DNA from 3 places in the Pseudomonas sp. 24 E 13 genome. Region 3 is predicted to be linked to each of the others. Evidence: predicted binding sites of a transcription regulator. Region 3 holds the regulator's gene; each other region holds the start of a gene.

Region 1 (3,254 bases), on a different contig from region 3:
AGACCTGTGCAGCGATGTCGGTGGTAGCGGCATTGAAGCCACCCATCGATGGAGCCGCGAACACGCCGGTCAGGATCGCGCCGAGGATACCGCCGATACCGTGCACGCCGAAGGCGTCCAGGGAATCGTCGTATCCCAGCTTGCGTTTGAGAGTAGTGGCGCAGAAGAAGCACACCACACCCGCTGCCAGGCCGATGACCAAAGCGCCCATCGGGCCCACGGTGCCGGCAGCTGGAGTGATTGCGACCAGGCCGGCCACTACGCCCGAGGCGATGCCCAGTGCGCTTGGCTTACCGTGGGTGATCCACTCCGCGAACATCCAGCCCAGCGCAGCGGCGGCAGTGGCGATCTGGGTGACCAGCATCGCCATACCGGCCGTGCCGTTGGCCGCGGCAGCGGAACCGGCGTTGAAGCCGAACCAGCCGATCCACAGCATGGCCGCGCCGATCAAGGTGTAACCCAGGTTGTGCGGTGCCATCGGGGTGGTCGGGAAGCCTTTGCGCTTGCCGAGCACGATGCACGCCACCAGGCCAGCCACACCGGCGTTGATGTGCACCACGGTGCCACCGGCAAAATCCAGCACACCCCAGTCCCACATCAGGCCGCCGTTGCCGCTCCAGACCATGTGCGCAATCGGCGCATAGACCAGGGTGAACCAGATGGCCATGAAGATCAGCATCGCGGAAAACTTCATGCGCTCGGCGAATGCACCGACGATCAGCGCCGGAGTGATGATGGCAAACGTCATCTGGAAGGTGATGAACACCGCTTCCGGGAACAGCGCCGCAGGCCCGGTGATGCTGGCCGGAGTGACGCCTGCCAGGAATGCCTTGCCCATGCCGCCGAAGAAGGAGTTGAAGTTGACGACGCCCTGTTCCATACCGGTGGTATCGAACGCAATGCTGTAGCCGTAGACAACCCACAGGATGCTGATCAGGCCAGTGATGGCGAAGCACTGCATCATCACCGACAGGATATTTTTGGAGCGGACCATACCGCCGTAGAACAGCGCCAGGCCAGGAATGGTCATGAACAGCACCAGTGCGGTGGCGGTCAGCATCCAGGCGGTATCGCCGGAGTTGAGGACTGGAGCCGCCACTTCGTCCGCCGCCATGGCAAGGCTTGGCATTACGATGGACAACAGGGCTCCGAGCCCTGCGAATTTACGCAGAGTCATAGTGTTTTTCTCCTGGGGCGTTGGGGTTTGGCGGCTTAGATTGCGTCGGTATCGGTTTCGCCGGTACGAATGCGGATAGCCTGTTCCAGATTGACCACGAAGATCTTGCCGTCACCGATCTTGCCGGTGTTGGCGGCCTTGGTTATCGCCTCGATAACCCGGTCAAGATCCTTGTCGTCAATGGCGACATCAATCTTCACCTTCGGCAGGAAATCGACCACGTATTCCGCACCGCGATACAGCTCGGTATGACCCTTCTGCCGACCGAAGCCCTTGACCTCAGTAACGGTAATGCCCTGCACGCCGATCTCGGACAGTGACTCGCGTACGTCGTCCAACTTGAACGGCTTGATGATGGCAGTGACTAGCTTCATGAAAACTCTCTCCCGAATTGGTGGACTTGCCCCAGGAAAACAAACCCGTCTCAAGTCTAAGCGCAGTGCCTGGCTTTGTAACGCATCGTCGCCTGCGTATTACCGTGGCGACGCCAGCGAACCACTGGTGACGAAACCTGTACCCCTGATCCGTCGGCGCACTGCATTCGTCACAGCGACTGCATCAGTGCATGGGTCATGATCGTCTAAGCAGAAACCTTGCCAGCTCCGTAAAAATCACTGAAATCAGTCCGTTGCCCACTTATGCCCACCTGCGGGGCGCTCCGGCGACGGCGATGCGCATCAAAACAGTGCGCGACCGCCCATCCCTATGCGCGAAAAGCGTGCGTGCCGGGCCATGAAAAGACTATAGACGCTGCGTGATACACTGCCGGCCAACTGTTTTCCGGAATATTTCCCATGCTCGCGCCCAAAGACTTCCTCGACGCCCTGAGCGGCCACGCCTCTCGCCTGTTCAGCGGCGACACCCCGCTGCCCCGCAACGAAATCGAAAGCCAGTTCAAGGCCCTGCTGCAAAGTGGCTTCAGCAAGCTCGATCTGGTCAGCCGTGAAGAATTCGACAGCCAGATGGTGGTGTTGGCCCGCACGCGTGCACGGCTGGAGAGCCTGGAAGCGAAGGTAGCGGAACTGGAAGCGCGGCTGACGCCCCCATCGGCCGAATAAACCCGATGAGTGTGGGAGGCAAGCCCTGATGCCGCCCCCTGTAGGAGCGAGCTTGCTCGCGAAAAATGTTAACGATAACGCGTGCTTCCTGAATGAACGCGGTGCCCGTGAGTTTTTCGCGAGCAAGCTCGCTCCTACAAAAAGCCTTAGCATCAGGGCTTGCCCCCTCCCTCACTTCGTTGTCTGGATACGTTCTGTAAAACCTCCCCGCCATCCTTATTCCCACCTCGTCTACCCTTGAATAATCCGCAGGAAGCGGCCCCCCATTCAAGGATCGAGCATGTCCCTCGCCATCGTTCACAGCCGCGCCCAGGTCGGCGTCGAAGCCCCCGCCGTCACTGTTGAAGTGCACATGGCCAATGGGCTGCCGTCACTGACGCTGGTGGGCTTGCCGGAAGCTGCGGTGAAGGAAAGCAAGGACCGCGTGCGCAGCGCCATTCTCAACTCGGCCCTGCAGTACCCGGCGCGGCGCATCACGCTCAACCTGGCGCCCGCCGACCTGCCCAAGGACGGCGGGCGTTTTGATCTGGCGATTGCCCTGGGGATCCTGGCGGCCAGCGTGCAGGTGCCGGCGCTGATGCTCGATGAGGTCGAGTGCCTGGGGGAGTTGGCGCTGTCCGGCGAAGTACGCGCGGTCAAAGGCGTGTTGCCGGCCGCCTTGGCGGCGCGCAAGGCCGGGCGCACCTTGATAGTGCCCAGGGCAAACGCTGAGGAGGCGTGCCTGGCGTCAGGGTTGACGGTGGTTGCGGTGGATCACTTGCTACAGGTGGTGGCGCACTTGAATGGGCATGTGCCGATCGAGCCCTACCGGTCGGACGGCCTGTTGTACCTGAACAAACCTTACCCGGACCTCAGCGAAGTCCAGGGCCAAATGGCTGCCAAGCGAGCGCTGCTGATCGCGGCGGCGGGGGCGCATAACCTGCTGTTCAGCGGCCCGCCCGGCACCGGCAAGACACTGCTCGCCAGCCGCCTGCCGGGGTTGCTGCCACCGCTCAGTGAACAGGAAGCGCTGGAAGTCG
Region 2 (3,254 bases), on a different contig from region 3:
TACTCCACGCGGTTGCGCTTGGCGTGGGTCTTGGGGTTCACCGAAATGACCCCGCAATACTCGGGCATATGCTTGGCAAAGTCGGCGGTGCCGATTTCTTCTGCCAGGTCGATGATGTCCTGCTTGTGGCTGGCGATCAGCGGGCGCAGCACCAGCTTCTCGGTCACGCAGTCGATCAACGACAGGTTCGGCAACGTCTGGCTGGATACCTGGGAGATCGCTTCACCGGTCACCAGCGCATCGATCTGCAACTGGTCGGCGATCCGGGACGCGGCGCGCAACATCATACGCTTCAAAACTACGCCCATATGACTGTTATCGACTTTGCCGAGAATTTCGCCCAGCACTTCTTCGAACGGCACGCTTACAAATAGCACGCGCTGGGAGCTGCCGTACTTCTTCCAGATAAAGTGCGCCACTTCCATCACGCCCAATTCGTGTGCACGACCGCCCAGGTTAAAGAAGCAGAAGTGGCTCATCAGGCCGCGCCGCATGATCTGGTAGGCCGCGACCGTGGAATCGAAACCGCCGGACATCAACACCAGGGTCTGTTCCAGGGCGCCCAGCGGGTAGCCGCCGATGCTGTCGTGCTGGCTGTGGATCACAAACAACCGTTGGTCGCGAATTTCCATGCGCACTTCGATTTGCGGCGCTTTGAGGGAGATTCCGGCCGCACCGCACTCGCGACGCAGCTTGCTGCCGACGTATTTCTCCACATCCATGGAGCTGAACGGATGCTTGCCGGCGCGCTTGCAACGCACCGAAAAAATCTTGCCGGCAAGCTCATCACCGAAGTGCAGCCGGCACTTCTCGGTGATGTCGTCGAAGTCGCCCAGCGGGTACTCGTCCACTTGCAGGAAATGCGCGATACCCGGCATGCAGCTCAGGCGCTCGGTCATGTCCTTCAAGGCTTTGGCGTCGGTCAGGCGGGTTTCCAGCTCGAGATTGTCCCACACGCCGTTCACCACCACAGCCGGGTCCAGATCGCGGAGCACGGCACGGATGTTCTTGGCCAACTGACGGATGAAACGCATCCGTACCGGTCGGCTCTTGATGGTGATCTCGGGGAAGACTTTTACGATTAATTTCATGGAAACAGCGCGCGCCGGGCCTGCTGAAAAAGGGGGGCGCGGATTATAGCGGAAATCGCTCAAGGTTTAACCAGTTAATATGCATCGCATGTGCAGCGCACCAAAACAGGTCATTTTCACCCAATAACGCTACATTGCGGTGCGTCATTTATCGCCCATTGGCCGTTTGCACCGTTATAGGGGCCATTTTGAAGCAAAAAGACCATGTTGGCGCACTGGCATGCAATTTGCTCTCTTGTGAGGCAGGTTGCCTTGGCGGAGTATCCGCGCCGGCATCACCCAAATTCTAAGGGCTAACTCCACTACCAAGCCCGAAGCCACCCGGAGGACACCATGTCGAAGTCGGTTCAACTCATCAAAGATCATGACGTTAAATGGATTGATCTGCGCTTCACGGACACCAAAGGTACTCAGCACCACGTGACCATGCCGGCTCGCGACGCGCTGGATGATGCTTTCTTCGAAGAAGGCAAGATGTTCGACGGTTCCTCCATCGCCGGCTGGAAAGGCATCGAAGCCTCCGACATGATCCTGATGCCGGACGACAGCACGGCCGTCCTCGACCCGTTCACCGAAGACCCAACCCTGATCATCGTCTGCGACGTGATCGAGCCTTCGACCATGCAAGGCTACGACCGCGACCCACGTGCGATCGCCAAGCGTGCCGAGGAATACCTGAAGTCGACCGGTATCGGCGACACCGTATTCGTAGGCCCGGAGCCTGAATTCTTCATCTTCGATTCGGTCAAGTTCAAGTCCGACATCTCCGGTTCGATGTTCAAGATTTTCTCCGAACAAGGTTCGTGGATGTCCGACCAGGACGTGGAAGGCGGCAACAAAGGCCACCGTCCAGGCATCAAGGGCGGCTACTTCCCGGTCCCGCCATTCGACCACGACCACGAAATCCGTACCTCCATGTGCAACGCCATGGAAGAGATGGGCCTGGTCATCGAAGTTCACCACCACGAAGTGGCGACTGCCGGCCAGAACGAAATCGGTGTGAAGTTCAACACCCTGGTCGCCAAGGCTGACGAAGTCCAGACCCTGAAGTACTGCGTACACAACGTGGCGGATGCCTACGGCCGTACCGCTACCTTCATGCCCAAGCCGCTATACGGCGATAACGGTTCGGGTATGCACGTTCACCTGTCCATCGCCAAAGAAGGCAAGAACACCTTCGCCGGCGAAGGTTATGCCGGCCTGTCCGACACCGCCCTGTACTTCATCGGCGGCATCATCAAGCACGGTAAGGCCCTGAACGGCTTCACCAACCCGTCGACCAACTCCTACAAGCGTCTGGTGCCAGGTTTCGAAGCGCCGGTAATGCTGGCCTACTCGGCCCGTAACCGTTCCGCCTCGATCCGTATTCCTTACGTGTCCAGCCCACGCGCTCGCCGTATCGAAGCCCGCTTCCCGGACCCGGCAGCCAACCCGTACCTGGCCTTCGCTGCGCTGGTCATGGCCGGCCTGGACGGTATCCAGAACAAGATCCACCCTGGCGACGCCGCCGACAAAAACTTGTACGACCTGCCGCCTGAAGAGGCCAAAGAGATCCCACAAGTGTGCGGCAGCCTGAAAGAAGCCCTGGAAGAGCTGGACAAGGGCCGTGCGTTCCTGACCAAGGGCGGCGTGTTCAGCGACGACTTCATCGATGCCTACATCGAGCTCAAGAGCGAAGAAGAAATCAAGGTTCGCACCTTCGTACACCCACTGGAATACGAGCTGTACTACAGCTGCTGATCCGGTAGCGCTGCTTGACGTAGCGTGATGATAAAGACCTCCTTCGGGAGGTCTTTTTTTGCCTGTGGATTGTCAGATGGCCGCTTGGCGGTCGAGCATACGGCTGACCATCAGCGTCCCCATGGCGCTCAATTGGTGAATGGCCAGTGCGATATCGCGGTGCTTGCCATCCAGGTCTTCGCAAAGGTCCAGCAACAAGGTACTGACCGAGGAGAAGGTTTCGAAGCTGTTGATCATCAGGGCTTCGTCGTCGATATCGGCGGCGATGGTGAAGACGGATGGGGGTGGATTTGGGGTTGGCTTGAACATGTCTTAACTTCCTCGAATGAGGCCGCCATCGACTCGCTACTAAACGATTGGGTGGCAGCTGGGCGCAGGTTAGTAGACCGGGGAAGTTAAGCAAAAACCGGCGCACCCGAAGAT
Region 3 (3,254 bases):
CTCAGCACACCTCGCCCACGGATCGACATGGTCATCCAGCCGAAGAAGAAGGCCGAGTAATGGCAACCCTGAAAGCCCAGCATCTGGCCAAGGCCTATAAAAGCCGTCAGGTGGTACGCGATGTGAGCCTGTCGATCGACAGCGGCCAGATCGTCGGCTTGCTCGGCCCCAACGGCGCCGGCAAGACTACCTGCTTCTATATGATCGTCGGGCTGGTCCAGGCGGACCAGGGACGCGTATTGATCGACGACCTGGACGTCAGCCACCAGCCAATGCACGGCCGTGCCCGCGCAGGTATCGGCTATCTTCCCCAGGAGGCGTCGATCTTCCGCAAACTGTCGGTGGCCGACAACATCATGGCGATCCTCGAGACCCGCAAGGAACTCGACCGCGATGGCCGCCGCCAGGAGCTGGAAAGCCTGCTGCAGGAATTCCACATCAACCATATTCGCGACAACCTCGGCATGAGCCTGTCCGGGGGTGAGCGTCGTCGTGTGGAGATCGCCCGCGCCCTGGCAACCGCGCCGAAATTCATCCTGCTGGACGAACCGTTTGCCGGTGTCGACCCGATCTCGGTGGGCGATATCAAGCAGATCATCCATCACCTCAAGGCAAAGGGCATTGGTGTGTTGATCACCGACCACAACGTGCGTGAAACCCTGGATATCTGCGAAACCGCTTACATCGTCAACGATGGGCAACTGATCGCCGAAGGTGATTCCGCGACGATCCTGGCCAACGAGCTGGTGAAAGAAGTTTACCTGGGTCACGAGTTCCGCCTGTAGACACGGTGATATCGGGCCATTGGCAAGAGTGCGAGCGAGTCAATGAAAACCTCGGTTTTTTTATTGTTACCGCGCTCTAGGCAAAGGCCCTGATTTCAGGCATATAATTTGCTTATGTTTGGCGCTCACGCGCCCTGTCGTGGATGGCGCATTGCGCCGGCGAATAAGGTGTTAAGCCCCTGCCATGAAACCATCGCTAGTCCTGAGAATGGGCCAGCAGCTGACGATGACACCGCAGCTGCAACAGGCCATCCGCCTGCTCCAATTGTCGACCCTGGACCTGCAACAGGAAATCCAGGAGGCCCTGGAGTCCAATCCGATGCTCGAACGCCAGGAAGAAGGCGACGACTTCGACAACACAGACCCTTTGGCCGACAACATCGAGCAAAAGCCCAATCCCGACGTGCAGGAACCGTCCTATCAGGAAACCGCCCCTACGGTGGATAACCTCGAGGACGGCGAATGGAACGAACGCATTCCCAACGAGCTTCCCGTGGATACCGCCTGGGAAGACGTGTACCAGACCAGCGCCAGCAGCCTGCCCAGCAATGATGATGACGAATGGGACTTCACCACCCGTACGTCGGTCGGCGAGAGCCTGCAGAGTCACCTATTGTGGCAACTTAACCTGGCGCCGATGTCCGACACCGATCGTCTGATCGCCGTCACCCTGATCGATTGCATCAACAACCAGGGTTACCTGGACGAGACGCTGGAAGAAATTCTTGAGGCGTTCGACCCGGAGCTGGATATCGAGCTGGACGAGATCGAAGCCGTCCTGCACCGCATCCAGCAATTCGAGCCCGCCGGGATTGGCGCCCGTACGCTCAGCGAGTGCCTGTTGCTGCAACTGCGCCAACTGCCGGCCAAGACACCCTGGCTGGCTGAAGCCAAGCGCCTGGTCAGCGACTACATCGACCTGCTGGGCAGCCGCGACTACAGCCAGTTGATGCGTCGCATGAAACTCAAGGAAGACGAGCTGCGCCAGGTCATCGAGCTGGTGCAGAGCCTCAACCCGCGCCCGGGCTCGCAGATCGAGTCCAGCGAAGCCGAATATGTCGTCCCTGACGTGATCGTGCGCAAGGACAACGAGCGCTGGCTGGTCGAGTTGAACCAGGAGTCGGTGCCACGCCTGCGGGTCAACCCGCAATACGCCGGTTTCGTGCGCCGCGCCGATACCAGCGCCGACAACACCTTCATGCGCAACCAGCTGCAGGAAGCGCGCTGGTTCATCAAGAGCCTGCAAAGCCGCAACGAAACCCTGATGAAAGTCGCCACCCAGATCGTCGAGCACCAGCGCGGCTTCCTGGAATATGGTGACGAAGCCATGAAACCGCTGGTGCTGCATGACATCGCCGAGGCGGTCGGCATGCATGAATCGACGATTTCACGGGTGACCACGCAAAAATTCATGCATACCCCGCGGGGCATATATGAGCTGAAATACTTTTTCTCCAGCCACGTAAGCACCTCCGAAGGCGGCGAATGCTCGTCCACGGCGATCCGCGCGATCATCAAAAAACTGGTTGCCGCGGAAAATCAGAAAAAGCCGTTGAGTGACAGCAAGATCGCTGGTTTACTGGAGGCACAAGGCATTCAGGTCGCCCGTCGAACCGTCGCCAAGTACCGCGAGTCCCTCGGGATCGCGCCTTCCAGCGAGCGTAAGCGTTTGATGTGACGGGCGGGGCATAGCGTTCCAGTGGCAGGCGCTTTTCGCCTGCCGCTTTATGCACTGGCAACGAAGGAGAAGCTGTATGCAAGTCAACATCAGTGGACACCAACTGGAAGTCACCAAGCCCCTGCGTGAATACACCGAGAGCAAGCTGAACAAGCTTGCGGGGCACTTTGACAAGATCACCAACGTGCAGGTCATCATGGAGGTCGACAAGCTCAAACAGAAAATCGAGGCCACCCTGCACGTACCGAATGCCAAACTCGTCGCCAATGCGGAACATGAAGATATGTACGCGGCGATTGACTCGCTCTACGACAAGCTCGACCGCCAACTCATAAAGCATAAGGAAAAGAATCTGCACCTGATGCAAGGTACAGGTCGTTAACCCTCCCCCCATGATCCGACTTGAAACCATCCTGACCCCCGGCCGTTCCCTCGTGAACGTGCCGGGCGGCAGTAAAAAGCGCGCCCTTGAACAAATTGCTAATCTGATTGGGCGTGAAGTGCCCGAGCTGGATACGCAAGCTGTATATGAGGCATTGATTGCACGTGAAAAACTCGGCTCCACCGGTTTTGGTAACGGCATCGCCATCCCCCACTGCCGCCTAAAAGGCTGCGAAACACCGGTCAGCGCTCTGCTGCACCTGGATCACCCTATCGATTTCGACGCCATCGACGGTGCCCCGGTTGACCTGCTGTTCGTCTTGCTGGTCCCGGAAGCCGCCACCGATGCCCACCTGGAACTGCTCCGGCAGATCGCCAGCATGCTCGACCGCAAGGAAGTGCGCGATAAA

The links. Region 3 encodes sigma-54, which starts transcription at its own class of promoters, with help from an activator protein. Its sites were predicted from a motif close to ANTGGCATNNANNTTGCTNT; they were not measured.
Region 1: glnK (P-II family nitrogen regulator) is a predicted target of sigma-54. The motif match lies at 1,759-1,778, and genes of this name have one in related genera.
Region 2: glnA (glutamate--ammonia ligase) is a predicted target of sigma-54. The motif match lies at 1,306-1,325, and genes of this name have one in related genera.

What each region holds. Positions count from the first base shown of each region.
Region 1 is NZ_CVTO01000153.1:55,088-58,341, reverse strand. It holds gene BFP90_RS23490 (ammonium transporter) at 1-1,177, opposite strand, end outside; gene glnK (P-II family nitrogen regulator) at 1,213-1,551, opposite strand; gene BFP90_RS23480 (accessory factor UbiK family protein) at 1,972-2,235, shown strand; gene BFP90_RS23475 (YifB family Mg chelatase-like AAA ATPase) at 2,516-3,254, shown strand, end outside.
Region 2 is NZ_CVTO01000148.1:70,229-73,482, forward strand. It holds gene thiI (tRNA uracil 4-sulfurtransferase ThiI) at 1-1,091, opposite strand, end outside; gene glnA (glutamate--ammonia ligase) at 1,425-2,831, shown strand; gene BFP90_RS21245 (DUF6124 family protein) at 2,904-3,140, opposite strand.
Region 3 is NZ_CVTO01000126.1:16,142-19,395, reverse strand. It holds gene lptA (lipopolysaccharide transport periplasmic protein LptA) at 1-60, shown strand, start outside; gene lptB (LPS export ABC transporter ATP-binding protein) at 60-785, shown strand; gene BFP90_RS15555 (RNA polymerase factor sigma-54) at 970-2,463, shown strand; gene hpf (ribosome hibernation-promoting factor, HPF/YfiA family) at 2,540-2,845, shown strand; gene ptsN (PTS IIA-like nitrogen regulatory protein PtsN) at 2,856-3,254, shown strand, end outside.